3 regions of the Caballeronia sp. DA-9 genome follow, and region 1 is predicted to be linked to each of the others. Evidence: predicted binding sites of a transcription regulator. Region 1 holds the regulator's gene; each other region holds the start of a gene.
The links. Region 1 encodes FliA, which starts transcription of late flagellar genes. Its sites were predicted from a motif close to CTAAAGTTTNNNNNNNNNNNGCCGNTA; they were not measured.

Region 1 (10,042 bases):
CGCTGGTTACGCAATGTCGGATCGATCATTGGATGCGGGCGGCCGCGCGTGAAGTCGTCGTCGCCCATGTCGACGAGTGTGTGGCCGAAGCTGTGCCAGATATCCTCGAGTTTCATATTCGATGCCACCGGCGTATTCGACGACGCCGGAAATCCGCGTTCGCGCAGCAGCAACTGGCTCTCGTAGCAGAACGTGCCGCCTGCGAACACGCCGCGAACGAAGCGGCGGATAGACGGCAGCGTGCGGCTGTATTCGTCGAGACGCGCGGCATCCGGCGCTCCCACCACGGCAACCGATTCCGGCAACGCCGCGCCTGACAGCAATGCGACGGCGAAACCGGCGGCGTCCGCCAGCGTATGCGCGGGCGTAATGCCCGGCACGTTCATGTCGCTGGCGCGCGCGCCGAGAAAGTTCACGACAACGGGTTTGCCAGCCGCCCGTGCGCGCGCCAGGATTTTCTCCGCAACCGCCGGCGCGGGCGGCTTGGAGATCAGCACGATTACCTTTGTGTCCGGATCCTGCGCGAGCGCGTCGAGACCGTAAAGCATGGAAATGCCGCCGATCTCCTCGTGCAGGTCGTGTCCGCCGGTTCCGAGCGCTTGGGAAATCCCCGCGCCCAATTGATCGATACGGCTCGTCACTTCCTGCAGCCCCGTTCCCGAGGCGGCCACCACGCCGATCGCTCCGCGCCGGACCACGTTCGCGAACCCGAGCGGCATGCCGTTGATAATGGCGGTGCCGCAATCCGGTCCCATCACCAGCAGGTTTTTATCCCGGGCGAGGGTTTTGATCGCGCGTTCGTGCTCGAGGCTGACGTTGTCGCTGAAGAGCATCACCGACATGCCCAGATGCAGCGCCTTGGTCGCCTCGGCCGCGGCGTAGTCGCCCGGCACGGAAATCAGTGCGAGATTCGAGGCGTTTTCCTGCTCCGCCGCCATTTCGAGGCTGACGAGCGGCGGCGGGCGGATGCCATCGCCGCCCGATTCCTGCGGCTTCGCGGTGAGGGCCTCTTCTGCCAGCGCGAGCGCGGCGTCGCAAGCCGCATCCCCGCCGCGCACGGCGATGACCAGATCGTTCGGACCGGCCTTCACGCCGTCGTCGAGATTGGCATCGCGTAACTGGGCGAGGTTCGTCTCGGTGCCCATGGCGACCGACGCCTGCTCGATATCCGGCAACGCGCTGATCCGGGCCGAGATTTGCATCAGGGAGACGGAGTCCTGATACATGTTTTTGAAAACTTTCGTTCTTATGCTCATTTCCAATTCCGGTGATCGTTACACCCGATGCTTCAAAAGCGGCCGAATGCGGGCCTGGCGAATCCGGCGTTGCATACGCCGAATGCCATCGAACCGATGAACAGATATTTGCTTGATCTTTATCCGATCAGCGAATTTCTTCTTGCGCTACCGTTTCGAGCGACCTGATTCCATGCAGAAAACCTCCCAGACAATCCACGCCAGAAGACGCACCAAATTCCATCACCTTATTCGCGGAAAGCGCAATATCCGCCGCCGGGCATTTTCGAATCAAAATACTGATCAAATAATCGACAGGTTCCGAATAATGTCCTTGAAGCGCAAGAGTCAGATAATGCCGGCTGATACTCGTGGTCCGGTGAAGCTGACTTTTGATTGTGGACTCCAATAATTTCAAATGCGCCGCGATGACGTCAATATGCTGCCAGGACTGCAACGCCGCGAGATAACCCAGCAGATAATCGTCGCCATCCGGCGTTAGCCCCGTTCCGAAGCCGATCAACTCGGATACGCTCCCGTTGAGCGCCGATGCATCGTCGCTTACATTCAGCCGTGGCGCGCGTCCATTCGCAGGCCAGCCCGGCAGCAACTGAAGGCTGCTTCGCACCTCGCGCTGCCGGCAGTAAGCAACCAGTTGGCTGGCAAGCGCTGGATAGACGCCGACGAAGGCGTCGAGCGAGCAGGTGTCCCACGCTTTTTCCGCCTTCGGCCGCCAGCATGGCGCGCGGCTGAGATCGGCGCGCCAGCGTGCGGCGTGCAGCACGTTTCCTTCGAGCACGACGGGTTCGCGAGGCCGGGACTGGTGGCGCCAGTCCCAACCCGGCGGCGTGACAATCCTGATGGCAGTCGGTAGGTTCTGAAAACGCGGGCTGAGCAAGGTCAGCAATTCCCCGTTTGCCGATGACAGGTTCAACGCATGCTGGAAGTGACTGTGCACCCAGAACCGCAGCGCCTCGCGCGGGCCGTGCTCGGCGAGATAGCCAATCGAGGACACTTCGAACGAGATGAGCGCCATGGCCGGATGTCCCGGAAATCAGCTTGAAGTTAGCCGCGCAGTCCGTCGATAACCGCTGTTGCGTTGCTCACCCAGCCAAAAATCGCGCCCTGCGCCTTGATCATCTCCAGCGCCGATTTCTGGAATTCGGGGAAGTAGGAACCTACGCAATCCGCCGGGATGATGCATTCATAGCCGCGATCGTTGGCTTCGCGAACGGTGGTGGTGACGCAGACTTCGGTGGTGACGCCGCACACAATAAGCGTCTTGATGCCGTGGTTTTGCAGGATGAGCTGCAAGTCGGTTTCATAGAACGCGCCCTTGCCGGGTTTGTCGATGATAGGTTCGCCGAGCGCCGGATAAAGCTCGGGAATGATGTCGTGGCCCGCTTCGCCGCGCACCAAGATGCGGCCCATGGGGCCGTCTGTGCCAATGAAACGCTTGCCGCCGCGCGTGAGTTTTGCCGGAGGACAATCGGCCAGATCCGCGCGATGGCCTTCCCGCGTATGAACGACGAGCAGCTTGGCGTCCCGGGCGGCCTTCAGCAATTTCCTGCAAGGCTCAATGGCGCTGCGTACCAGTGATACGTCATTTCCCAGCGCCTCGCCGAATCCGCCCGGCTCAACGAAATCACGCTGCATGTCGATCATGACCAATGCTGTTGTTTCTGCATTGAACGGTAATGGAAATGGCTCAGCCTGAAACAGTTTTTGTGGCATTTCAAATTTCCTTGAAGAATGTCAGGGGACGAAATGTTGAGTCAGATATCGCGATTCATGTGAATAACCGGTCGATTTATTATATGGAGGTTCTTTCCAGCGGACGACTGATATTTGATGAATTTCAAGATTATTCATTAATTGGCAAGGTTAATTCCATTCGTTTCCAAAAATTAATAAAGCCTTTATCACGAACGAATATGAATGTTATTGCGCGACGATAAATTGCTCAGCGGCATAATGGCGCGCCACGAATAAATAATCGAGATCGAACGCCGAAATCCGTATTTGGGCACTGCGGGGCGGCCTCAATCATCTGATGTTTGAGGGCTTGGTTTCCGCATCGGCGAGCCCCGCGCCGAACCCTCGAATTACCCCGCTTTCCCGGCTCTTATCAGCCAATGGCGCATTGGCCGCCCAAGCAATAATTCACTCACTGGATAACGGCGCGTCGCTTGAGCGTAAGACAAGTCAACCGCGACCGTTCAACCGCAATAAAACAGCGTGGGCGCAAGCTCAACGGGGGTCAAATGAACATCCGCAAATTCATCGGTGCTTCAAGTCGGGATGCGTTCCGGCTCGTGCGCGAGGCATTGGGTCCTGATGCGGTGGTCCTGTCGAATCGGGTGACGGAAGACGGCAGCATCGAGATCGTGGCCGTGGCCGATGGCGACCTGGCAAAGATCTCCCCGAAAGCCGCGGCGCAGCAACGCGAACTGAAACTCAAGGCGTCGCCGGCCGGCCCGAGCGCGGCGCCCGCGGCTTCCCAAAACACTCCCAATCACAACCCGTACGCCAGCGGAGACGTCTTTTCATCCGTGTTCGGCGCAAATCCCGAACCGCTCGAAGACCTCGAACCTGAAGCTCAGGCCGATCCGTTGCCGTTATCGCGCCGCCCGCGCGCAACGCCGGAAGAATCCTCCCGCACGATGGCCGAATCGAATCCCTGGTTGATCGAACACGCGCGCCGCGTGGCGCAGTCAGTCACCGAAGGCATGCCGCAGCGTTCGCTGAGTGCATCGGCGGCGATTGCAAAGGGACTTGGCAGCCCCGTTACCGTCACGCCGCAGCAGACCGACGCGCCGGACGCGCCCGAATGGACGCGCGAAGCGGCTCAACTCGCCGCTCGCCGCGCCGAGCAGAAGCTCGCGCAGGCACAGGCCGCCGCGTCGCCGGTCCAGTCGCCAGCCGCCAGCATGACGCAGGAAGGGGCGTTCGCAGGACTGCCGGCATCGGCGGCGGCGGCCGTTACGGAAGCCATTCGCGTGCGCATGGAGCAGGTCGTCAACGACACCGTCATGCACGAACTGTCGTCCATGCGCGGCATGATGGAAGAGCACTTCGCCGGCTTGCTGTGGGGCGACCGCCAGCGCCGCAGTCCGAACCACGCAGCGCTGACCAAGCGCCTGTTCGCCGCCGGATTCTCGGCGCAGCTCGTGCGCATGCTGATCGACAACATGCCGGAGATCGAACACGCGGAAAGCTCGATGCAATGGGTTCAGCAAGTCCTCGAGAACAATCTGCCCGTAATGGACAGCGAAGAGTCGATGATGAGCCGCGGCGGCGTCTTCGCGCTGATGGGCCCGACAGGCGTCGGCAAGACGACGACTACCGCCAAGCTCGCCGCGCGCTGCGTGATGCGCTTCGGCGCAAGCAAGGTCGCGCTGCTGACGACCGACAGCTACCGGATCGGCGCGCACGAGCAACTGCGCATTTTCGGCAAGATTCTGGGGGTATCGGTGCATGCGGTGAAGGACGCGGCCGACCTGCAACTCGCGCTTTCCGAACTGCGCAACAAGCACATCGTGCTGATCGATACCATTGGCATGAGCCAGCGCGACCGCACGGTGTCCGATCACATCTCCATGCTTTGTGGCGCCGGGCACCCGGTGCAGCGCCTGCTGCTGCTCAACGCCACCAGCCACGGCGACACGCTCAACGAAGTCGTGCAGGCCTACCAAAGCACGCCGGACCAGCCGCCGCTCGCGGGCTGCATCCTGACCAAGCTCGACGAAGCCACGAACCTGGGCGGCGTTATCGACACCGTGATCCGATACAAACTGCCCGTGCATTACGTATCGACGGGACAGAAGGTTCCGGAAAACCTGTACGTCGCGACCAAGCGATTTCTGATTAAAAGCGCGTTCTGCATTCCCCGCGACGGCTCGCCATTCGTGCCGCAAGACGACGACGTGCCGCCGCTCCTGTCCGCGCTTTCGGCGCGCGCTTCCACCGAACTGCATGAGGTTCACTTTGGATAAGTTCGCGTCCGATCAGGCTGAAGGCTTGCGGCGTCTCCTGACGCGCAACCGCTCGCGAGTGGTCACGGTGTGCGGCGCACCGGCGGGCGGAATGGGCGGAACCGGCAATACGTCAACGGTCGTCAATCTCGCGGCCGCGCTTGCGGCGCAGGGCAAGGACGTGCTGGTTATCGATGAACGGCAGAACGCGTTGTCGGCGAGCCGCCTCGCGAAGGTGCCGTCCACGGGCGCGCTGGGCGCGGTGTTGTCCGGCAAGCGCTTCCTGCAGGACGCGGTGACGCGCACGCCGTTCGGCTTCTCGATGATCGCCGCGCCTCGCGACGAACGCATCAGCCACGACGCCGCCCATTGCCGCGTCTTGCTCGATGGTCCCGCTGATATCGTTCTCATCGATACACAGCCGGATCGCAGCGGCGCGCTGTCCACGCTTGCTGCGCAGGCGCACGACTTCGTGATCGTGACCCGCGTCGCGCCGGCCGCGATCACCGAGGCGTATGCCTGCATCAAGCGCCTGCATTACGCGCACGCCATTTCGCGCTTCCGGATCGTGGTGAATCACGTGAAGAACGCCGCCGATGCGCAAATCGCCTTCGACAACCTCGCCGGCGTCGCAAGCCGCTATCTCGCCGTGAAGTTGATGCCCGCCGGCTGCGTGGCTGAAGACGCGCGCGTGGCGAAGGCGCATGAACTGTCGCGCTGCGCCGTGGAAGCTTTCCCGACCACCGCCGCCGCTCGCGACTATCGTCATATCGCGGCCGATTTGCAGTATTGGCCGATGCCAGAAAGTTCGCACTTCGAATGGCCGGCGCAAGCCGCTTCCATGGAAACGCCGCGCAACATCGAGCGTTCGATCAACCCCGGGGCTGGTTTGCGCCGCACCGAATCGCCGTTGGCGGAGCTTGCGATGCGCAGCCCGGCGTCGGTGTGACGAAGCAAAAGAAGGAACAAAGGTGAACGCGATGTATAACGCCCAGGGAAAACTGTCACAAGCCGAGGTCCTGACCCGCTACGCGCCGCTCGTGCGCCGTCTGGGTCTGCAACTGGTCGCAAAAATGCCGGCCAGCGTGGATCTCGACGATCTGATTCAGGCCGGCATGATCGGTTTGCTAGACGCCGCGAGCCGCTATAAGGAAGATCAGGGCGCGCAGTTCGAGACCTACGCCAGCCAGCGGATTCGCGGCGCGATGCTCGACGAATTGCGGGCGAACGACTGGCTGCCGCGCAGCATGCGCAAGACGTCGCGCGAAGTGGAGTCGGCGGTGCACAAGGTCGAGCAGAACCTTGGCCGTTCGGCGAGCGAGCAGGAAGTCGCCGAGCATCTCAACATGCCGCTCGGCGAATACCAGACCATGCTGCAGGATCTGCACGGCAGCCAACTGATCTATTACGAAGACTTCGACCGGTCATCGGACGACGAACCGTTTCTCGACCGTTATTGTGTCGATAAAGCCGATCCGCTGTCTGCGTTGCTGGATGGCAGCTTGCGCTCGGCGCTGGTGGAAGCCATCGATAAATTGCCGGAACGCGAAAAGCTGCTGATGAGCCTTTATTACGAAAAGGGGTTGAACCTGCGCGAGATCGGCGCCGTGATGGAAGTCAGCGAATCGCGCGTGTGCCAATTGCATAGCCAGGCGGTTGCGAGGTTGCGGGCCAAGTTGCGGGAACAGGCCTGGTCGGGGGTTGAGGCTTGAGGGATTGGGTTTGCGGTTGGCGAAGTTTCGGGGCGCCGGCTTTTGCGCTTCGACTTCGCTTGGCGTTGGTTCCGGTCCAGTACATCGGGATTAACGATGCCGTCAGCAAGCGCGACATTGAAAGCAGCGCCGTTGCGCTCTCGACCTTCTGTGCGTCTGAGCTTTAAGCTGTTCTTGGTGCGCCCGGCTGGGATCGAACCAGCAACCCCTGCCTTCGGAGGGAGGTAAAATGATCCAAAAGCCTTAAATATCAAATACTTAGAAATTGGCTTTTGCACCAAATTTGCCGCGCTGCGTCCCTCAAAAGTCCCTCGCAACCTTCGGAAAGTTGCCCGAAGCGGAATTGCTCCGGCAGATAATTCTACCTTTTCCGGCCATACGGCAGTACTCGTTTCGGTTTGCTCGTGCAAGAAAGGTCGCCCTCGTGCGGTGGACCGTTATGCGCTCGTTCGGACACAACGAGAGCCATACGAGACGCGCGGCTGGACCGCTATCCCGTTAGCCTCGCCGAGCAATGTGTACCGGACAGGCGTTTTCAGGCGTCTAGCAGTGCGCCGATCCCCTCCACTAAAAACGTCTCTGCCGCGCGGCTTCCGACTTCGGACCAAAAGCCTACCCGCGAGGCGCACGCCTGCGGCTCGAATTCGTTCTCGCGCATAAATGCATCAAACAAATCGCGCAGCAGCGGCACCGCATCCGAACCTTCGCCAACATGGTTAACAATCAGGGCATTCGTGCGCAGCGCAAATTCACTACCGTTCCCCATCACAATGGATATATTGGCGAACACTTTATCGACAAATTTCCTGCGGCTTACCGGATCGCCAGACGCGAGAAATGTCGAAAACTCGCGGCGAAACTCGCAGCCTTCCATCGCACCGAGTAGCCGCATGTTCGCACTGCGTTCAACTCCATATGTATTCGTGAATTTGAGCATATTAGGTAATCTCGATTTATTGGGACTGTTGAGACTTTGCTTTCTTCATAGCGGCTTCGTCCGCAAACGCGCGATTTAATAAACTGGTGAAATGCACATCGTACATTTGCACCGCATCGTCCAGGGCGTAATATTCTTGCAACTCTCGCAGCGTGGCCTTTCCGCTATCGATTAAGGTGGAGATAATCGGATTGACGCCGCGAATGGGAAGGCTCTTTCCCCCAGCCGCGAATCGATCCGGAACTGTGTGCGGCTTCCAATCACGCATTTTGGAAATGTTGTAATCAACAACAATACCCATCACGGCCCGTAAAACCTTAAAGGGGTGTGCACCGTGTGTCGGGTCTGTTACGTGCGCCGCAATAGATCCCCGGTTATCGAGTTGAATCCATCCGTCCTCACTTAAGGCTTGCGTCTTGGATAACACTTCCCAAGGCTCCGGGTCAGCCGCGTCCGGTTCGCGGTCCACGAATAGCCGAAATGCATCGGCAGCGGAGAATTGCGTGGTTCGATACTTTCGGAAAGTTTCATAAAACTCTTTGGATTGACGAGACATTGTGGTTATGTCCTTTAGTATCTGATACCGTCTGCTGAGTCGTTGGCGAGTTCGTGCAAATGGGTCCGAAGGCTGTCTTCGAAGATTCCAGCCGCTTCGCGCGCAATTTGCGCGGTGGATAAGCCAGAGCCTTGCACGTTGACCGTTACCGGCATTTCCCCGATTGTTAATGCGCGGCCACCATTTTGCGCAGATTCAACAAGGCCATTTCCATACTGCTGCATCATCTGGATTTGCGATGCGACCGTTTGAAGGTCCTTTATCATGCTGGCGCGCTGCATTGGGAGAATGCCTGGAACGCTAAGTTGCTGTTCTAACTGGGCGTGCTTATTGAGCAAACTCGCGCCCACGTTGCTCTCTGCGAAACGAACGTCACCCTTCGTAACGTCACCGAGCATGAGTTGTCCAACGGGAATTCCAAGTGCGCCAGCCACCATATCCGCTACCGCCTTGCGACGCATCGTGTCCATCGATTCGCCGCCTGTGTAGTTGACCTTGCGCCCTGCTCCGAAAGTCACGACCGGTTGGGCATTCGGGTCCATGGACGTTTTAAGTGCTGCGGGCGCGTTGGTCATGTCGCCTCCATAACCGTAGCCATTCGCGGCGCTCGAACCCGAACCGATAGGACGAACATTTTGCGACAAGACATTCCCCGGATAAGCGGCATTTACCGGTCCCCACTTGGACTGATCTAATCCGCCGTTGTAATAGCGCAGTGCGAGATTAACGTCACCCTTCGCACGCTTTAGGCTTTCCGCCAGTATCCTCATTCCCCCGAAGATGTTTTGAGTGGCGTCATACCCGTCAGTGATTCCGAGCGCCTTAAAGTTGGAGGGCATGACCTGCATTAACCCTTGCGCGCCTTCCGAACTCGTGGCGTGCGGATTGAACTTGCTTTCCTGCGAAATGATCTTTTTAGCAAGTGTCGGGTCCACTCCATATTTTTTCGCTGCTGCCTCGATAAGTGAATCGTACTGGCCCTTATCAGCAGCAGCGGCCATCGGTGACATGCCCATTTGCCGCGCCTGGGTGGAAAAGTCGATTCCGATAGCGCCCGATCCGGCTCCGGTGCGCGGGTCCGTGTAGTCGCCCGAATCCTTCGAACCTCTCATCGGCGCTAGTCCACTGGCGCGGCCTACTTCACCGGCCCACGCTGCCCATGCTTGCCGGTCGTCCACCACGCTCGCGAACGATGCAGCCGCCTGTGCGAACAGGTTGACGCTTTGGTTGAAGGCGATGGTCGATTCTTGCGTTGTCTTCGCGGATGCGTTTTGATCTTCGATTACCTTCTTCGCTGCATCGTGCTTTTCCGATGGAGATTGTGCCGGTTGCTCGTCCGGTTTATTTAAATCCTTGTTCAAGGCGTTCGATATTGCTGACCAAGGAACCCTGCCTTGAATGAAACCCATAAGCAGACCGCCTAGACTGTTCTCCGAACCGGCAAGGGCCTTCCCCATCACTTCGTTCGCGCCTTTCTCAGGATGCGGAATGTCCTTCAGCGCTTTGGCCCATTCGGTGACTTTTTGAACAGCAGAATCGAGGACCGGAATAAGCTCCACTCCAATTACATTCTTAAGTTCGCGCCAATCTTCACCCAGCTTATTTTCAGACGACTGAAGATTCTTCGC
Region 2 (10,042 bases), 340 kb from region 1:
CCAGCCGCCTTCTTCTTCCACGGCTTCGTTCGCCTGCTCGACTACATGCGCGGGCGGCTCGTTCGGCCCCAGCGCCATCGCGACTTGCGCGAGATCCTGCGCGATAGCGGCTTCATCGGCGAAAGACGGCGTGGGCTCCGCAGCGGCTTGCGGTGCGTGACCGGCGTGGCCAGTGTCGTCGCCCGCGTCGTTGTCGCGCAGGAATTCAAGCTTCGCGCAGATCGCCTTCGCGGCGGCCGCATCCGGTTCCGCGCTCGCGCGATACGCGCCGAGCTGATCCGACAGCACGTCCTTGGTTTCAAGAAAGGTATCGATCATGTCGCGGCGCAAGACCAGCTCGTTGTTGCGCGCCCGATCGAGCAGCGACTCAAGAATGTGCGTGGTCTCGGTCAGCGCCGAAAAGCCGAACGTGGCCGCGCCTCCCTTGATGGAATGCGCCGCGCGGAAGATCGCGCCCAGATCTTCGGGATCGGGGTTCGCCAGATCCAGCGCGAGCAGCAATTGCTCCATGTCGGCGAGCAGCTCGTCGGCTTCATCGAAGAATGTTTGATAGAACTGCGTAATGTCGAGTGTCATGCCTGGGTCACCACCGGATGCCTTGTCTGTCGTCGCTATGCGCGTCGTAAGTGCTGTGTGCTGTTGATGCTGATACGTTCAGTGCGACTGCTCGGCGTCCGACAACGTCGCCACCAGCTCGGTCAGCATGTCGGGATCGATTGGCTTTTCAATCCAGCCCGTCGCGCCCGCTTCTCGCGCCGCCGCCTTGAACTGCTCGCTCGATTCGGTCGTGAGCACGAGGATCGGCGTGTTCGCGTACGCCCGATGCCCACGCAACCTCACGATCAGATCGAGGCCGCTCATGGCTGGCATGTTCTGGTCCGTGACGATCAAATCGAATTGCTCGGCGAGCGCCGCTTCGTAGCCTTCGGCGCCATCGGCGGCAACTTCGACGCGATACCCCGCCGCAACGAAGGTCGCGGACAGGACCTTGCGCATGGAAGCGGAGTCGTCGATGGTCAGAATGTTCTTGATCATGGTTGGTCGTTCCTGGTCCGATGTTCTTGAGGCGCGTCCCGAAGCTGGCTACTTGCCCGCCGGCCTGGCCGGCGCAAGCGCGCCCAGGTCAGGCGTGGCGTTGCCAGGATTCAGGGGATTGCTGGTGATCGTGGTTGCTGAAGCGTCGTCGCGCGTCATCGACTCTTCCGATTTGCGATTCAAAACGAGAATGCTGATGCGGCGGTTTTCGGGATCGAATGCGTCTTTCTTGTTCAGGTTCTGCGTCGATGCCAGACCGATCACGCGCAGCACCTTCGCTTCGTCCATGCCGCCCGAGATCAATTCGCGGCGCGAGGCATTCGCCCGGTCCGCCGACAACTCCCAGTTGCTGTACCCCTTCTCGCCACCAGCATATTGCGTTGCGTCCGTGTGACCCTGCACGACGATGCGGTTCGGCACGTCGTTGAGCGCCTTGCCGATTTCGCGCAGGATGTCGCGCATATACGGCTGCACGGAATTGCTCGCGAGGGCGAACATCGGGCGCTTCTGGGTATCCACGATCTCGATGCGCAAACCCTGTTGCGTCGAATCAATGCGAATCTGCTGCCGGAACTGACGCAAGACCGGATTCGCTTCGATCGCCGACATCAGCTTCACCTGCAGGTCATGCAGGCGAGCCTGATCGCGCCGCTCCAGTTCGCCTTGCGCGTCCTTCAGCGTCTGCTCGTCAATGCGGTTCGAGCGCCGCGTGCCGTCGCTCATGCGCGTCGTGCCTGGCTCGGGGCTTGAGATATCGCGGCCGCCGCCGTCGATGATGCTCGAGTCCATGCCGGTGCGCTGCCCGCCCATGATCGCGTTCTTGAGCGGCATGTTGAAATATTCCGCAATGCCCTGGCGCTGCACCGGCGACACGGCGCTCAGCAGCCACATGAGCAGGAAGAACGCCATCATCGCCGTCATGAAATCGGCGTAGGCAAGCTTCCACGCGCCGCCGTGATGCGCTTTCTTGCTCGATATGATCCGTTTGATGAAGATTGGGCGGTCGTTCTTGTTGGCCATGATGGATTCTCCGAAAGCGCGTGGTCGCGTGCAGGCGTGTCGTTATTTCGCCTTCACGCGGCGCACGTGTTCTTCCAGTTCGGAGAACGACGGACGCTCGGTGGAGAACAGCACCTTGCGGCCGAACTCGACCGCAATCGCCGGGGCATAGCCGTTCAGGCTCGCGAGAATCGTCACCTTGATGCACTGGAACATCTTCGTGGACTCGGCCACGCGCTGCTCCACCACGCTCGCAAGCGGCCCGATCAACCCGTACGACAACAAGATGCCAAGGAACGTACCGACCAGCGCCTGCGCGATCATCTCGCCGAGGATTGCCGGCGGCTGATCGGCCGACGCCATGGTATGGACCACGCCCATCACGGCCGCGACGATCCCGAACGCCGGCATGGCGTCGCCAACTTTATGCAGCGCCTGAGCCGGGCCTTCGCCTTCGGCATGATGCGTTTCGATTTCCTCGTCCATGAGACTTTCGATTTCGAATGCGTTCATGTTGCCGCCGACCATCAGGCGCAGGTAATCGGTCAGGAATTCGACGATATGGCGATCAGCAAGGATCTTCGGATATTGCGCAAAGATCGGGCTCTTGGCCGGATCGTCTATGTCGGACTCCAGCGTCAGCGTGCCTTCCTTGCGCGCCTTGGCAAGCAGCACGTAGAGCAGCGCCATCAACTCCATGTATACGTCCTTGTTGTACTTGGAGCCTTTGAAAAGCGTCGGGATCACGCGCAGCGTGGCCTTGATCGTCTTCATGCCGTTACCGAGGATGAATGCGCCCACGCCCGCGCCCGCAATCATCAGGATTTCAACCGGCTGGACCAGCGCGCCCAGATGCCCGCCTTCGAGCGCATAACCGCCGAAAACCGACAACAGCGTCACTAGTGTTCCGATGAAAATCAGCACAGTCGAATCCTCATGGTTGCAGCGGCGAAACCGCCGTTAAGTGGTTTACGGCACGAGGCTGGAAAACTTTGAAGGGAAATAGGAAGGCGCGGATTTCTGGCGCGTCTTTATTGGCGGGGGGTTTACCGTGTAAGGTGTGTGCGCCCTTCGAAGCCCGCCAGAGTTGGACAAAAATCGGGCAAAGATGCCGATTTATCCTGAATGTCCGGTTTAATGGACGTCATCGGCCGCTTGTCGTGGCGGAGTTTTATTACAGCGTGTTTCATTCGCGGTTTAACGGCGCCGTATCGGAATGACTTCACGCGCATGCGTCATATATTTCGGGTTATAAGTGCTAACCCTGTCTGGAAAGGGCTCGATGGCGCTGGCATGGGCATTGCGTCCCTAGGCGTCCTGGGCTTGCGTCGCACGTTTCGAAACGAGTCGATATTTGCTCAAACACCCTGCCAGACAAGGGATTCAGCCTAAGTTTGCGTTTCGTAACCGACGGTGTTTCGCGCTGTAACAAGGTTAAGCGTTTGAAAAATGACTCGGCGATGACCGCAGTCATCCTGATAATGGGTCTTAAGGGATTACCCGATTTACCCGGGTCCGATTTAACGGGGGCGGCAGCATAGAGGCTGGCCGGTCCGCAAGGCTTCAGCGGTTTTCTATCGGAATTCCGTTGTTTGAAGCCGTAACGAACAGGAGAGTCACGTTATGCGTATCGCACAAATTGCACCTTTGCACGAAGCAGTTCCTCCGAAGTTCTACGGTGGCACCGAGCGCGTTGTCTCGTACTTGAGCGACGCACTGGTCGACCTGGGCCATGACGTAACGCTCTTTGCGAGCGGGGACTCGGAAACCAAGGCAACGCTCGATGCAGCATGGCCGCGTGCGCTACGCCTGGACCCGTCTATTCGCGACTGGAACGCGCCGCATGCGCTGCTGCTCGAGAAAGTGCGTCGCCGTGCCCATGAATTCGACGTACTACACTTTCACCTCGACTACATGCCGTTCTCGACGTTCTCGCAAATGGACACCCCGTTTGTGACCACGCTGCACGGCCGTCTCGATTTGCCAGAACTGCAACCGGTTTTCGACGCTTTTCCCGAAGCACCGGTCATTTCGATCTCGGATTCACAACGTCAGCCATTGCCGCAGGCTGCTTGGTTGAACACGATCTATCATGGCCTGCCGCAAAACCTGCTGACACCGCAAACGCACAAGAAACCAGAGTATCTGGCGTTTCTGGGCCGCATCTGCCCTGAAAAGCGTGCCGATCTCGCTATCCAGATTGCAGCGCAGACTGGTTTGCCGCTGAAGATTGCCGCAAAGGTCGATAAGGTCGACCAGGAATACTTCAAAAGCACGATCGAACCGTTGCTGTCGAGTGCAAATGTGGAATTCGTCGGCGAAATCAACGAGCAGCAAAAGCCGGAGTTCTTGTCGGGCGCCAAGGCATTGCTGTTCCCGATCGACTGGTCGGAGCCGTTTGGCTTGGTAATGATCGAAGCAATGGCCTGCGGTACGCCCGTGATCGCGTTTAATCGCGGTTCAGTGCCGGAAGTGATCGATCATGGCGTGACGGGCTTCATTTGCGAAGACGTTCAGGGCGCGGTCGGCGCGCTGCAACGGCTTGAAGAATTGTCGCGTACTGAAATCCGCGCCCAGTTCGAACGTCGTTTCTGCGCAAGCACGATGGCGCAGAACTATGTCGACAGCTATACCGCACTGCTTCAAGCGGCAAAGCGGCCGGTGCTGCGTCAAGTTGCAATAGGTTGAACGGGAAACGCCGAGCAAATAGGCCGATGCAACGTCCATTTAGAAAAATGTGACATCGGCTGGATTTAATGCATTGAATTTACTTGAATTATCTGTATGGCAACGTGAAAAAATCCGCCCGCTCCGGGTGGATTTTTTTCGTCTTCGAACATGCTGGCCAAAATCTTTGCGCTGACTGCTTCAGTACGCCGTCTCAGGAATGATCTTGATTAATCAAGAACCGCTCACGGCTTTTACCCACAATCCATTTCGGTGGTTTGCCACGACCGCTCCAGGTATTACCTGATTTAGGATCTTGATAAACCGGCGGCAATGGCTCCTTTTTGGGTGGCCTGCCGCGGCGCACGACTGTCAATCCCAAGTCCTGTGCCGTGAGGCCATACTCGACAATCTTTCTGCGGATATCGGCAAGTACCGCTTCCAACTCCGCGCGCCGCGCTTCTTCAGCCTGCTCCTGGAGTTTGGCGATTTGCGCCTTGAGCTCAGTGTATTGCGACATTTCTATTCCTCTCTAATAGGCAGCAATTATTGAGAAGACTAACGGCATCGAATAAAAGATGCAACGGTAGCCAATGCAATTGCAGAAAGTCTGAAACTAAATGAGAAGATTCTTGAAACTATAGAGCAATCTTAATAAGAGTTGCCTTAGTTCTCGTTGATTTGACAATTATTGACAACGAGTCGCGGCACTCGGATTACACTGCCTACCCGCTCCATTGATCGCAGAAAATATCAGCGGTTACATGCATCGGAAACGTTTCGGTTTTTTATATATTTTTAGGACTTCGAATCATGCGATTAGGACAGCGCCTCGGCGCAGAAATGTTTGGTACGTTCTGGCTCGTGCTGGGCGGCTGCGGAAGCGCCGTGCTCGCCGCTGGATTTCCTCAACTTGGTATTGGCTTTGTGGGCGTGTCGCTCGCGTTTGGCCTGACCGTGCTCACCATGGCTTACGCCATCGGCCATATCTCGGGCTGCCACCTGAACCCCGCCGTGAGCGTTGGCTTGACCGTCGCCGGCCGCTTCCCCGTTCGCGAACTGGCTCCGTATATTGTGGCGCAAGTGATCGGCGGCATTCTCGGCGCATACGTGTTGTCGGTGATCGCCAGCGGCGCGCCCGGCTTCGACCTGGTGGCGAGCGGTTTCGCGACCAATGGCTTCGGCGACCAGTCGCCGGGCCACTACTCGATGATCGCCGCGCTCGTCTGCGAAGTGGTCATGACGTTCTTCTTCTTGTTCGTCATCCTGGGTGCTACCGACAGCCGCGCACCCGCAGGCTTTGCGCCGATCGCCATTGGCCTTTGTCTGACGCTGATCCACCTGATTTCGATCCCGGTTACGAACACGTCGGTGAATCCGGCACGTTCGACAGGTCCGGCGCTGTTCGTCGGCGGCGCGGCGGTGGAACAACTGTGGCTGTTCTGGGTTGCACCGATCATCGGCGCGATTATCGCGGGCGTGGTTTATCCGCTGCTGACTGGCGCAAAGAATCGGGCACTCGCTTCCGCCTGATTAAAAGCCATCTGATGGATAAGAAAACGGGCGCTCGACGCCCGTTTTCTTATTGGTTTAAAGATTTCTTGGTCTTAGCGGCCACGTAATATGAAATGCTTGCGACAAATGTAATGCGCGTTTACTGCCTTTCAAATTCGGAAACGCTGGCCGCGGCTGCCATACTCCTGTCCAGGTGCTCTTGAAGCTTTACCCAATAAGGTCTGCGCCTCCATTTGACGAGCGCTTTAACGCGGCGATCGTACTTTCACGATACTTTCACCCCGTAACAACTCGTCGATACTCGTAAGACTGCGGATGCGTACATTGGATTCATGCGACACGCGTCGCCCAAAAAGGAGAACACCATGAAACGCATCGTCACTCATCTGCTGGTTGCAGCCGGTTTGGCCGTGAGCGCGGTCGGGGTTGCGCAAGCGCATACGGACCTGAATATCGGCTTGTCGCTGGGTGCGCCAGTTTACTCGCGGCCCGCGCCGGTCTATGTACAGCCGGCGCCTTATTACCGTGCGGCGCCTTCATGGCATCGTCACGATGAACCGCGCTGGGGCGGACCGGATCGCGGACGTTGGGATCGCACCGGCTGGAACCATCGGGATGATTATCGCGGCGGATGGAATCATCGCGGGTAATAACTCCAAGTCCAGCATTTTGTGAAGCTTAAACAAGAAGGAGCGGCCATTCTCGAGGCGCTCCTTTTTTATTCCTCGCGTTAAATATCCGAGCTGAAATCCGCTCGGGGTTAATTGCTCATGCTGAACAAACTGCGCAATTGATGCGCAACGCCGGCCTCGAAGTTATTGCCGGTTCGCGCAATATCCGGCAAGCGTTTGACCAGATCAGGATTTGCGTTTTTCATCATGAACGGCCGGCCCGCTGTCTCAAGCAAGTCGACGTCGTTCATGTTGTCGCCAAATGCAACGCAATGTGCGGCGTCAATATCCAGCCGGTCCAGCACAAACCGCAGCGCCCGCCCCTTCGATACATCCGACGTCATCACCTCCAGGCAATCCGGCATGGAATACGTCACGTAGATGGATTCGCCAAACTCGCGCTCGAGATTTTCCGCGGTCACCTTCAGATCTTCCGGCTCACCGATATACAACACCTTCGCAATGTTCTCGCCATCGTGCCGGCGAAGGTCCATCACGTCGTAGTTGAACCCCGAGTCCTGATGAAACTCGAGCAAGGTGGGCGCGTGGCGGTCGATCAGCCAGGCGTCGTCGGCGAAGAGATTCACGATGACCCGCTCGCTGCCGGCCAGATCCGGCTGGACGAGCCGGCGTACCGCCGAAGGCGCAATGTCGCGTGCGTAAATGCGCTCGTTGTCCGGTGCATGAATACGCGCGCCGTTCGACGTGATCAGGTATGCGTCGACACCCAGAACAGTGCGAATTCCAACCACGTCCCTGTAATGCCGCCCAGTCGCGATGATGAAGCGCACGCCCTGTGCTTCCAGTTCGCGGACCGTTTCGACGGTGAATGGATCGACCTGATGATCGCTGTTGAGCAAAGTGCCGTCGAGATCGGTTGCGATGATCGAATACATGGGAGAGCCGCTTCCTTTTAACCGTTAGGAACCTGACATTCTAGCGCGCGACACGGGATTTTCCGGCTGCGGCGCGACGAGCGAGTTGCAGCGCGCCTGCGGCCGAGTCAGCGAGCGGCGCGCGTAACCGGGCACGGAGCGTCTCGGGCACAAACGGTTCGAGTGGGGCTGCGAGGCCGCCGCACAACGCTACCGGCATGATTCGGCCGGGATCGAGCGCCCGCACCATTTTTTCGATTTCGCAACCGGCCTCCTGAAGCAGGCGCTCGGCAAACGGATGGTTTCGATGCTGGAAGACCGTTGGTGCGAGCGCGGCGTAACCAGTCTGATTTGCAGCACTCAACCAGACCACCAGACCATCACGATCGACTACGCCAGTGCATTCAAGCAGAGCGCGGGACCAGTCATCTGCAGGTGCGCGGCAATCCAGTACATGCTGCAAATGCACCGCCGCGCGCATGCCGAGCCACGCGCCACTGGCTTCGTCGCCGCTCGGAAAACCGTAGCCGCCTGCGATCCGGACTTGACCCCGGGAATCAAGCGACGCCGCGATACTGCCCGTGCCCAACGCTACGATCACGCCCGGCTCGCCGCCGTGCGCGCCCAGCAACGTAGTCAACGCGTCACTTTCGACAACAAGCGCGCATCCATCCGGCGCACTTTCATGGAACTGTGCGAGCCAGCCGGCGTGGTTGACGCCCGCCAGGCCGCAACCGAGTGCACATACGCTCCACTCGAACGGCAAGCCGGCGGAGCCGAATGCGCGCGAAATGGTTGCATCGATTGCTTGCCAGGCGCGCTCGACGCCCAACGCGAGACCCGACGGGCCGCCGGTGGCGCGAGCGAGTTCAATGCCGTTTGCATCGGCCAGGACGACACGTGTGCCGCTACCGCCGCCGTCGACGCCAATCAGGTAAGAGTAGGAGTAAGTTGATGTAGTCATGCCGCAAGCTTAACGGCACGACGAAGCCACCGCCACTCGACCGAATGGGCTGGCAAGTGTGCCGCCTCGCGGAGAGCATCCTGTCACTGACCAGGCCAATCGGCCGACTATTCCGGCCGACGCCTTGGGCCTATGCTGATCGAACGCCAACCATGCATCTCCAGAATCAGCCATGACCAATGCAAAGCAACCAGCTCCGGAACCTCGCAAAAACTCCGAACCGCACCGCTGTGGCTGGGTCAGCACGGCAGCGCTCGCCCAGTACCATGACACCGAATGGGGCGTCCCCTCGCACAATGATCGCCACCTGTTCGAAATGCTTGTGCTTGAGGGTGCGCAGGCCGGCCTGTCTTGGGCCACGATCCTCAACAAACGGGAAGGCTACAAAGCACTGTTTCACAACTTCGACGTAGATCGTGTAGCCGCTTTCACCGAGGAAGACGCCGCCAAACTGCTGCTCGACCCACGCATTATCCGGAACCGCGCGAAGGTCGCAGCCGCTATCGCCAATGCCCGCGCGGTGCAGCGCATTCAGGCCGAGCACGGCTCCCTCGCGGCGTTCGTGTGGTCATTCGTTGGCGGCACGCCTATCGACACTCCGCGCGCCTCGTACTCGCAAGCGCCGGCATTCAACGAGGTATCGGACGCATTGAGTCGCGCGCTCAAGAAGTTTGGCTGCTTATTTGTCGGGTCGACCACCTGCTACGCCTTCATGCAGGCAACCGGCATGGTCAACGACCACGAGGCGGCTTGCTTTTGCCGCTTGAGCCGTCAATCTGCGCACACGAAGCGTTTGACAGCCGCCAAAGCGCCAAATTAGTAAATTGATTGGCACGGTTTTATGACTTGGATATTGCGTTTTCGCAACGTTTTTCGCAGTTTTAGGCCGCCTCAGGGAAAATCCCGACCAGAAGCCTCCGGGATGGGTAAATAACGCTCTGAAGCCTTTACTACAAAGACTTTGCGGCCAGTCGTCCCTCGTGCACAAAGCCTTGCGTCATGTCAAAATTGCGGCCTACTGCGCGTGAGCACCCATTTTTTACCGGAAAGAACGCTATAAATTCGGTGCAAGCGGCTCTTGGCAAGTGTCCAGCTATCTTGGAACTCGCCAGCGAGCTCAGCCAAGCGTGCCCAGACCCGGCGGGCGGTATTGCCGGAAGCGAACAACGCATCAAAAAATGCGGATTATGTGGTCGACCGCGCTAAAACGATCGGATTCGCGTCCGATACTGATAACGCTGTTTGATGACACCCACGAAGCGCCGCGATGTCGGTGCGGGGGATAAACAGAATGAAAAACCTCAACTTTTTGACGC
Region 3 (10,042 bases), on a different replicon from region 1:
GGCGCCCGAAAAACCGCGCATGCATATTTCACGATCCACGGAAACGTCGCGCGTTTCAGGCCGCTAAGCTGGTTGTATGAACTCGAACCTTCACGCCTCCCGCGCCGGGCTGAGCAGACGCCAGGCGCTGATCGTCACCACGGCCAGCATGGGCTTCGTGGTCTCTCAACTCGATGTCACCATTGTCAACGTCGCGCTTGCGAGCATGGGACGCGACCTGCACGCGAGCGTCGCGAACTTGCAGTGGACCGTGGACGCCTACGCGCTGGCGTTCGCCGCGCTGATGCTCTCGGCAGGCGTGCTCGGCGACCGCTTTGGCGCACGGCGCCTGTTTGTGGCGGGGCTGGCGCTGTTCGCGCTGGCGTCGGCGGCGTGCGGCTTTGCTGTCGACGCCAGCCAGCTCATCGCCGCGCGCGCGTTGCAGGGCATTGGCGCGGCCGCCATGCTGCCGAACTCCCTTGTGCTGCTCAACCAGTCGTGCGGCCACGACGACGGCCTGCGGGCGCGCGCTGTGAGCCTGTGGACAGCGGCTGGCGCTGTCTCCATTGCGGCGGGTCCGGTTGCTGGCGGCGCGCTGATCGCGGCGTTCGGCTGGCGCAGCATTTTCTGGGTCAACGTGCCGCTGTGCGTGGCGGGTATTGCCGCGACCTACGCATGGATCGCCGATAAAAAACCAGCGCAAAACGCGCTTGGCATCGACCTCGGCGGCCAGTTGCTGGCAGTCGTGGCGCTCACGTCCTTCGTGGGCGCGATGATCGAGCTTCGGCCTTTGGGAGTGGCGCATCCGGTTGTTATTGGCGGGATGGTGCTGGCGCTGGTGAGCGCCGCCGGGTTCGTCGCGGTCGAGCGGCGCACGCCAGCGCCCATGCTGCCGCCCGCGCTCTTTCGCAACCGCACGTTCAATTCGGCAATTGCATTTGGTATCTGCGTGAATCTGACTTATTACGGCATGGTGTTCGTGTTGAGCCTTTATTTGCAGCGCGTTCTGGGGCTCTCGCCGCTTCACGCAGGCTTCGCGTTCCTGCCGCTGACAGGCGGTTTTCTGTTATCGAATCTCGCGGCAGGTCCGGTCGTGGCGCGCTTCGGTTCCAGGCGGCCGATGATCGCCGGCGCATTGATCGATGCGATCGGATTCGCCGCGCTCTGTTTCGTCGATGCCGGCACGCCCGTGGCGCTGTTGCTGCTGCCTTTCCTGTTGATACCGACCGGCATGGGACTCGCTGTCCCCGCCATGACCACCGCGATGCTTGGGACCGTCGAGTCAGCGCGGGCGGGCACGGCGTCGGCGGTGCTCAACACGGCGCGGCAAGCAGCCGGCGCGATTGGCGTGGCGGTTTTCGGCGCGCTGGCGAGCCACGCCGCGGCGGCCGAAACCGCTCAGATCGTAACGGGAGTGAAGTTGTCAGCGGCGATCTCGGTCACGCTGCTGTTGCTGGCAGCGGTGATGGCGCATCGAGTAAAGGAAAATAACCGCAAGGACGCGAAAGACGGAAAGCCAGCGCAGAACATATCGCGCTGAACAAGCGCTGAACGGGCGCTGAACACACTGACACGCGCCGGGAACGCGCATTGCGAATTTGATTACGCACCTCTTGTGCAACGCGCGGTCCGCAGGCCGCTTGTGAGGAACCGATCATGTCCACGCCGCCGGTAGACCCGACCCAATTGCCAATAGAACCCGATCCCGACGAACTGCTCGATCCCGACGCGCCGCTCAATCCCGACGATCCCGATCTTCCCGACGGCCCGGATTCCGCAACGCCGTTGGTTCCAGCCGATCCCAACAACGGCTCACCACGTTTATAGAAAATACGGCTGTCGCCATATAAGAAATGCCCGTCTGCGCGAAAGCACAGGCGGGCATTTTCAAGCGTGGCAACTGATCAAAGCGTTACGGTCAGTACATCGCCGGACTTGAGCGCTTTCTCGATCAACCCGTCTTCCTGCGCACGGCGCACGGCATCCGCGACGAATGACTCCGGGGCTTCGACCTCTGCCTTTATTGCGCTGATGATTCCCGATGCCTCGACGATCACCAGCGATTTCGCTGAATCGGCGCGGCTGATGATCACGCGCTGCGGGCTGCCGCCGTCTGCAATGCTGGCGCAGAACTGCATCGGCTTGCCGTCAATGGTTTGCTCGAAGGTCTGGATCATATTGAAGGTTCGCCTCTGATAGATGAACAATAGTTGTATGACAGAGCGCATCATCCATGCCAGCTTGCCCTTTGCGCGCCCTCTCTGCTGTTATTGAACGTCAGGCGCGCGAAAGGTTCACGTCGAACTTTAAAACCGGTACGTCACGCCGAGTTGCACGACCGGATACCAGCGATACTTTTCCACGCGATCGGTAATGTTCTGCTTTTCCTGGTCGATATTCGCCTGCGTCGTGAACAGGCTATACACCTCCGGCACGAAGTAGGACACGCGCGGACGGCCGTACGCCACGCCAAGATCGAACATGAAACCAAATCCCTTCGTTACCGGCTTGTGCCCGTATCCCACTCCCAGATAGGGCATGACGCTCGGCAAACGCACCGTTGCAGAGGGCGCGCCTCCAATGGCGGGCACAACATCATCGCCAATTTTGAAGTTGCCTTGCGCGTCGGGAACGGCGTGCGCGTTGAGTTTGTCGTCGTTGATCAGCGCTCCGCCTGTTAGCCGGAAACCGCTGTTTGCAAATGGAAAAGGTCGAGATAAAGGCCGCCTTGCTTAAGGCTGAGATGACCGTCGTATTTATTGCCGCTGACGTTGAACGAGTGAGAAAAGCCAAGACCCTCCACTTCCGCGTGGACGCCGGCCCATGAGTTGAGCGAGTACGCGGCGCCCAAACCCGCGCCAAGCGTGCCGCCTTGTATATAGACCTCTTGTGCATGGGTCGTCTGCATGACCGGCATCATGATCATTGCGGCCGCCGCCGCGCTCAGGACTGTCTTCACTGCACCTTCTCCGTAAGTAGCCGGGCTCCATCCCGTGCCGGAACTGTACGGTTTCGTTAAGCGATTCAATGGAATGAACAGTGGCCTTTATTGGCATCAATTCGATATCTCGACCGACCTCCCGACTAAACCAAACGTTGCAATTTTCAGCGTAAATTTTTCTGATTTACACAAATCGGTAAGAAAAGATTCCTCATGCCTACCCTAAATGTGCGAGGCCGCCTGCCGTTAAGTTCCATGACAGCTTCATTTAACCGAGGCACGAAAATTACGCGGAGAGAGCATGTTTGTCGTTATCGGATGGGTCCTGGTGATTGGGTCGGTGATCGGCAGTTTCATGGGTGTGGGCGGCCACTTGAAAGCGCTGCTGCAGCCCTTCGAGCTGCTGTGTATTTTTGGTGCCGCAATCGGGGCATTCGTCGTATCAAATCCGGTTGCCACGCTCAAAAAGACGCTTAAGGTCATCCCGACCGCGTTCAAGGGCGGCGGCTACTCGAAAGAGAAATATGTGCAACTCATCGCACTGCTTTACGAACTGCTTCAAAAGGCGCGCAAGGAAGGCATGATGGCGCTCGAAGTGGACGTGGAAGCGCCGGAAAAAAGCCCGACTTTCATGAAGTACGAACACGTGCTCAACGATCACCATCTGCTTGAATTCATCGTCGATTATTTGCGCATGATGTCGAGCGGCAACGTCAACGCGCTCGAGATGCAAGACCTCATGGACGAAGAGCTCGAGACGCATCACGCGGAGGCGTCTGTCGCATCCAGCGCGATTCAGAAAATGGCCGATGGCCTGCCTGCGTTCGGCATTGTCGCGGCCGTCATGGGCGTTGTTCACACAATGGGTTCGGTCGGCGCAGCACCCGCCATTCTCGGCGAAATGATTGCCGGCGCGCTCGTGGGAACCTTTCTTGGCATTTTGCTCGCCTACGGTTTCTTCGGACCGCTCGCTGATCTGCTCGCCGCAAAAGGACAGGCGGAGTCCAAGCCGTTCCAGTGCGTGAAGTCGGTATTGCTTGCATCGATGAACGGCTATGCGCCCGCCATTGCCGTGGAGTTCGGCCGCAAGGTGCTGTTCACCGCCGACCGTCCGAGCTTCAAGGAACTCGACGAAGCCGTGCGCGCCACCAAGCAGCCAAAATCAGCTTGATGCACGGCTTGCACGGCCAACTCACGGACTAGGACATGGCTGAAAAACCCAATCGCGATCCCTTGCAGTCGGTCCTTGCGCCGACCATTGTGGTGCGCAGGAAAAAGAAGTCGGGACACGCGGGTCATCACGGCGGCGCGTGGAAGATCGCCTACGCCGACTTCGTCACGGCCATGATGGCGTTCTTTCTGTTGATGTGGTTGCTCGGGTCGACGTCGAGATACGACAAGCAGGGCATTGAAGACTATTTCAACGCGCCGCTCTCCACGCTCTTCGGCGGCAACGACGGCAGCGGCGCGGCGCGTTCGAGCGTGATCAACGGCGGCGGCCGCGACCTTGCGAGTTCACGTCCTGGCGAAGTCACCAAGAGCCAGACCGAGCCTGTCCCCAAGACGCCCGAACGCATCGCAGCCGAGAACGATGCCCGCCGCCTGAAGCAGCTTAAGGAAAAGCTCACGGCGTTGATCGAAAATACGCCGGCGCTGCGCGCGTTCAAGGACCAGATTCGTATCGATATCACGAGCGAGGGTTTGCGCATCGAGATCGTGGATTCGCTCAGGCGTCCGATGTTCGCCTCAGGCAGCTCGAAGCTCGAGGGTTATGTGGGCGTGATACTCGCGCAGATCGGGGCGTCCATGAACGATGTGGACAACCGCGTATCGATTGCGGGACACACCGACGCCGTGCCCTACTCCGGCGGTCAGGCCGGTTACTCGAACTGGGAGTTGTCGAGCGAGCGCGCCAACGCCGCGCGCCGCTCATTGATCGCGGGCGGCATGAGCGAAGGCAAGATCCTTCAGGTGCGCGGACTCGCCGACGTGCTGCCGCTGAACAAGGCGGTTGCCGACGAACCCACCAACCGGCGCATCAGCATTCTCGTGCTGAACAAGGCCGCCGAGCAGGCGTTCTTCGCCGATGGCGGCCGCACCTCGGTAGACGATTCCCAGCCTGCGAGCGCCGTGATTCCGCCGAAGGTCGCGCAACTGCAGCTCAAGCCGCGGCCGGCGCTGCCCACAGACGCCGAAGCCTCGTCAAAAGGCTAGCAAGCCGCGTTGTGCGCGGCGATACGCCATCCGCTCGCGGTTTCCACCCGCACGCTCACAGCGCTCAGTCTGCTTGAATGGCACGCCGCCAAGCACCGCTCATACCACAAGAGCGGTGCTTGTAAAGCAGTCGTCGCGTCAAAACAACTGTCATGGACCTTACATACGTGTCCGATAAAGTCCGCCCGTCGCAAGTCAATGGACCGCAAGAGTCCGATGTACCAAAGCACTTGTTGCACAGACCACTCACGCTACCACCCACGCTCAGGGAGATTGTTTTGAATCGTAAATCACTGCTCGCCATCGCCGCGCTCGCTGCGTTTGCCGCATCGGCCGCACCCGCTCAAGCTCAAAGCAGCGTCACGCTGTACGGCCTGATCGACGCAGGTATCAGCTATGCGAACCACAGCGCCGCCGGCACCGGCAGCTCGAAGATTTTCAAGTACGACGACGGCGTATCGCAAGGCAGCCGCTGGGGCCTCCGAGGTGCTGAAGACCTGGGTGGCGGACTGAAGGCCATCTTCACGTTGGAAAGCGGCTTTAACAGCGGCAACGGCACGCTCGGTCAGGGCGGCGCGGAATTCGGCCGTCAGGCTTATGTGGGTATTTCGAAGTCGGACGTCGGCTCGGTGACCCTTGGCCGTCAATACTCGTTCTCGACCGACTACCTGGGTGGCGCGTATTCGATCGGCGGCCAGACGGTTGCGGGCAACTATGCGTATCACATCAATGACGTGGACCAACTGACGTCAAGCCGCATCAATAACTCGATCAAGTTCAGCAGCGCGAACTTCTACGGCGTGACGTTCGGCGGCTTGTATGGTTTCTCGAACCAGGCAGGCGCGTTCTCCGGCTCGCCCACGACCACGGCCGGCGGCGTGACCACGCAAGGTTCGTCGCGTGCATACAGCTTCGGTTTGAACTACGCTGCGGGCCCGTTCAGCATCGGCACGGCTTATACGGACATCCACTTCCCGGCTTCGGCTACGCCGGCGTTCAGCACGAGCATTGCAAACGTGGCGACGGGCGGCACGAAGGACCTGCGCACGTTCGGCATTGGTGCAAACTACAAGATCGCCGACGCAACCTTGTTCGCGTTGTGGACCAATACGCGTTTCGAAGCCATCGGTGGCGCGACGTCGAAGTTCAATACGTATGAACTTGGCGGCAAGTACGCGTTCACGCCGGCCGTGACGGGAAGCCTTGGCTACACATACATGAAGCTGACGGACGCCGCACAAGGCAAGTGGCAGCAAGTCGACGCAAGCGTGGACTACGCGCTTTCCAAGCGTACCGATGTCTACGTGCTGGGCATTTATCAACACGCGTCGGGCTCGAACAACGGCACCGATGTGCAGGCGCAGATCGGTTCGAGCACGAGCTACTTCGGCACGTCGGGCCGCGGTGCAAACGACCAGATCGCTGCACGCGTGGGTATTCGCCACAAGTTCTAAGCACGTCTCTGAAAGCCAGGAACGGGCCGCTTTTTCCAGCGGCCCGTTTTTCATTCCGATGCTGGTTTCAGCGCGCGATGCACGTCAAAGCACCTTGTTCCTGTCGAGCGACTTGCCCGTTGCCTCGTTGTAGCGTTCGACGTATTCCGACATCAACTTGCGCATCGCGCGGCCGATCTGCTTGTAATCGCTCTCGTTGAGATTTGCGAGCGATACGCGGCCGGAAGGATGCTGCGTGCCAAAACCGCGTCCCGGCAAGAGCACGACGCGTGCTTCCTTCGCGAGGCGGAACAGCAACTCGGACGGTTCGGTGTTCTTGAACAGCCACTGCACGAACTCCGTTCCATAGGCGCGATTGCCGAGAAACTCGAGGTCGATGATCGTGTAGTAATCGACCTGGTTCACGTCACTGTCGTCGAAGCTGATTCCGATCTCGCGATACAACGCCTCCTTGCGTCCACGAATCAGGCGCTTCAAGGCGTTCTTGTAGGCCTCGGGCGTATCCATCAGCGCGAACAGCGAGAACAGGACCATCTGCACCTGCTGCGGCGTGGAAAGCCCCGCCGTGTGATTCAGCGCAACAGTCCGGCTGTCCGCCACAAGCCGGTCGATGAACTTGAGGTTCTCGGGCTCGGTGGTGATGGACTGGTAACGCTCGTGCAGTTCCTCGCGTTGTTCCTTGGGGAGCTTGCGGATCAATTCGTCGATCACGTTGTCCTGATGCGTCGCGATCGTGCCGAGCCGCCAGCCCGTGGCGCCAAAATACTTGGAGTATGAATATACGAGGATGGTGTTCCTCGGGCACAACGCGAAGAGCGAAACGAAATCGTCCGCGAATGTGCCATATACGTCGTCGGTAAGAAGGATCAGGTCCGGCCGTTCCTTCACGATCTCCGCGATGTACTCCAGGCTTTCGGTATCGATCTTGACCGAGGGCGGATTGCTCGGATTGACGAGGAAGAACGCTTTGACTTTTGGATCGCGCAGCTTGTCGAGTTCTTCTTTCGAGTATTGCCAGTTGCGCTCAACGTCCGCATTGAGATTGACCACGTTCAACTGATAGTCGTTGAGCGTCGGGATTTCAATGTAGGGCGTAAAGATTGGCGAACCGAGCGCAATAGTGTCTCCAGGCTTGATCAGATGATTTTCGCGCAGCGTATTGAAAATGTACGTCATTGCCGCGGTTCCGCCTTCGGTGGCGAAGATATCGAAATCGCCAATGAACGGATGTTTGCCGATCATCTCCTTTTTCAGATACTGCGCCACGATCACTTCGGACAATTTCAACATCCGGTCGGGCACCGGGTAATTCGAGGCCAGAATTCCTTCACACATTTCGTAAAGGAATTCACCGCCATTCAGACCCAGTTGATCACGTACATAAGAGAGCGCGCCGCGCAGGAAGTCGATGCCGGGCACGCCCTTGTTGTCGCGCGCGAAAATCTCGAAGCGTTCTTCAAGTCCTTCATGCTTCGGGAATCCGCCCAGCCCTTCCGGCATGTGCGCAAATGAACGCTCGGATTCGCGCATGGCAAAGAGGCCCAACTGCCAGAAGCCGTGACGGGGAATGGTGGCAAGGAAATTCGGGTTGCCGCGGCCTGCATTGAGCATGGCGACGTTGGCGGGCCGGTCAACGGCGCCGCCGCCTGCGGCCTTGATCAGTTCGTCCTTCAATTCGAACGGGCTAAGCGCCGCAATTTTGGATTGCTCTTGCGAGCCCGCTTTCTTAGACTTGGCCATCCAGTACCTCCAGAAATAATTGACTGCTTGAATGAGAGCAGCGCCGGTTGCCCTGCGTTCGCGCCTTGCTCTTCGGGAGAAGCGACAATGAAATTCGGTTAAGCGTGCTGGGCCGCGACTAGTGATCAACGCATTCCACGTCTCCTTGCTGACTAAGTAGAAAGTTTTGCATTAGAGTACATATCCAATCGTCATACACGATCGCGATATTTATTTCTCACTCTGAAATAATCTTCGATCCATCGCGGGAAACAATCGCGATTTATCAGTCTAGGGGACAAAATCGCGGACGCAATTGCTTTAGGTCGTGTTTATGTCTTGTAGTACCGCCTGCGCAAATCCACGCACTTACTAATATCACGTCCGCGTCATGAAAACAGTTTCATCGTGGCCGGAAATAAGCAGGCGTTAAATCAATGGATTAAATGCCAGCTTGCAAACCGCCGCAATCGGCTGATGTTGTTCCGTTACCGGGCACACGCTCTGCGTACCGTTTGGACTCACGGCAATGCCGACAAAACCACAAACCATCGAATGGACGCATGACAGCCCGAAACCGTAAATCCGAGCCATCCTCTTCCTATACAGGTTTTGTTCGCGTGCGAGGCGCGCGCGAACACAATCTGCGCAACGTCGACGTCGATATTCCGCGCGATGCCCTCGTGGTCTTCACGGGCGTTTCAGGGTCGGGCAAATCGTCGCTCGCATTCGGCACGCTTTACGCCGAAGCACAGCGCCGATACTTCGAGTCGGTCGCGCCATACGCGCGCCGGCTTATCGAACAGGCCGGCGTGCCGGAAGTGGATTCCATCGATGGATTGCCGCCGGCGGTGGCGCTCCAGCAGCAGCGCGGCACGCCGAATGCACGATCTTCGGTGGGCAGTGTCACCACGTTGTCGAGCCTCGTGCGCATGCTGTATTCGCGCACTGGCACGTATCCGCCCAAACAACCCATGCTGTTCGCCGAGGACTTTTCCCCCAACACGGTTCAAGGCGCCTGCCCGGCTTGCCACGGTCTCGGACGCGTGTACGAGGTCACCGAAAAGTCGATGGTACCCGACGATTCGCTGACCATCCGCGAGCGCGCCGTCGCCGCGTGGCCGCCTGCCTGGCATGGCCAGAACCTGCGCGACATCCTTGTCACACTGGGCTATGACGTCGACACCCCCTGGCGCGATCTGCCCCGGAAAGACCGCGACTGGATTCTCTTCACCGACGAAACGCCGACCGTGCCCGTGTATGCGGGTCTTACGCCGCAGGAGACGAAAGCCGCCCTCAAGCGCCGCGCCGAGCCGAGCTATCAAGGCACCTTCACCGGCGCGCGCCGCTATGTGCTGCATACATTCGCCAACACGCAGAGCGCTCTGATGAAAAAACGCGTCTCGCGGTTCATGGTAAGCAGCGCGTGTTCAACATGTCATGGCAAGCGGCTTAAGCTCGAAGCGCTGTCAGTCACTTTCACCGGACTCGATATTGCGGAGCTGTCGCAAATGCCGATGGCGCGTGTCGCGGAAATTCTGCGTCCCGTTGCACGCGGCGAATTGCCGTCTGACGTGCAGACTGGCGAAGTGCTGAACAAGGAGGAGATGCGTGAAGCGGTGCAACGCCGGGTTGCAGCGGGTGGATCGGCGCACAAGGCGTCGCCCGATATCAGACGGACAACGAATCAATCGCGCGAGAAGCAGGTCGCGGCGCAACGCATGGCAAGAGAACT

Region 2: motA (flagellar motor stator protein MotA) is a predicted target of FliA. The motif match lies at 3,004-3,030, and genes of this name have one in related genera.
Region 3: motA (flagellar motor stator protein MotA) is a predicted target of FliA. The motif match lies at 3,143-3,169, and genes of this name have one in related genera.

The regions. Positions count from the first base shown of each region.
Region 1 covers NZ_CP195133.1:3,589,644-3,599,685, reverse strand. The annotation lists gene fdrA (acyl-CoA synthetase FdrA) at 1-1,256, opposite strand, end outside; gene ACRWA7_RS32850 (DUF2877 domain-containing protein) at 1,384-2,271, opposite strand; gene ACRWA7_RS32845 (cysteine hydrolase family protein) at 2,301-2,969, opposite strand; gene flhF (flagellar biosynthesis protein FlhF) at 3,500-5,230, shown strand; gene ACRWA7_RS32835 (flagellar biosynthesis protein FlhG) at 5,223-6,158, shown strand; gene ACRWA7_RS32830 (RNA polymerase sigma factor FliA) at 6,190-6,921, shown strand; gene ACRWA7_RS32825 (hypothetical protein) at 7,457-7,858, opposite strand; gene ACRWA7_RS32820 (hypothetical protein) at 7,875-8,414, opposite strand; gene ACRWA7_RS32815 (lytic transglycosylase domain-containing protein) at 8,429-10,042, opposite strand, start outside.
Region 2 covers NZ_CP195133.1:224,636-234,677, reverse strand. The annotation lists gene cheA (chemotaxis protein CheA) at 1-576, opposite strand, end outside; gene ACRWA7_RS17255 (response regulator) at 655-1,035, opposite strand; gene motB (flagellar motor protein MotB) at 1,084-2,055, opposite strand; gene motA (flagellar motor stator protein MotA) at 2,098-2,958, opposite strand; gene ACRWA7_RS17240 (glycosyltransferase family 4 protein) at 3,658-4,722, shown strand; gene ACRWA7_RS17235 (H-NS histone family protein) at 4,916-5,221, opposite strand; gene aqpZ (aquaporin Z) at 5,515-6,234, shown strand; gene ACRWA7_RS17225 (PXPV repeat protein) at 6,582-6,866, shown strand; gene ACRWA7_RS17220 (Cof-type HAD-IIB family hydrolase) at 6,977-7,783, opposite strand; gene ACRWA7_RS17215 (BadF/BadG/BcrA/BcrD ATPase family protein) at 7,824-8,726, opposite strand; gene ACRWA7_RS17210 (DNA-3-methyladenine glycosylase I) at 8,899-9,546, shown strand; gene ACRWA7_RS17205 (hypothetical protein) at 10,018-10,042, shown strand, end outside.
Region 3 covers NZ_CP195132.1:1,915,391-1,925,432, reverse strand. The annotation lists gene ACRWA7_RS15040 (MFS transporter) at 77-1,519, shown strand; gene ACRWA7_RS15035 (hypothetical protein) at 1,636-1,806, shown strand; gene ACRWA7_RS15030 (hypothetical protein) at 1,884-2,156, opposite strand; gene ACRWA7_RS15025 (hypothetical protein) at 2,286-2,570, opposite strand; gene ACRWA7_RS15020 (hypothetical protein) at 2,657-2,938, opposite strand; gene motA (flagellar motor stator protein MotA) at 3,222-4,091, shown strand; gene motB (flagellar motor protein MotB) at 4,127-5,134, shown strand; gene ACRWA7_RS15005 (porin) at 5,413-6,588, shown strand; gene ACRWA7_RS15000 (bifunctional aspartate transaminase/aspartate 4-decarboxylase) at 6,673-8,328, opposite strand; gene ACRWA7_RS14995 (excinuclease ABC subunit A) at 8,871-10,042, shown strand, end outside.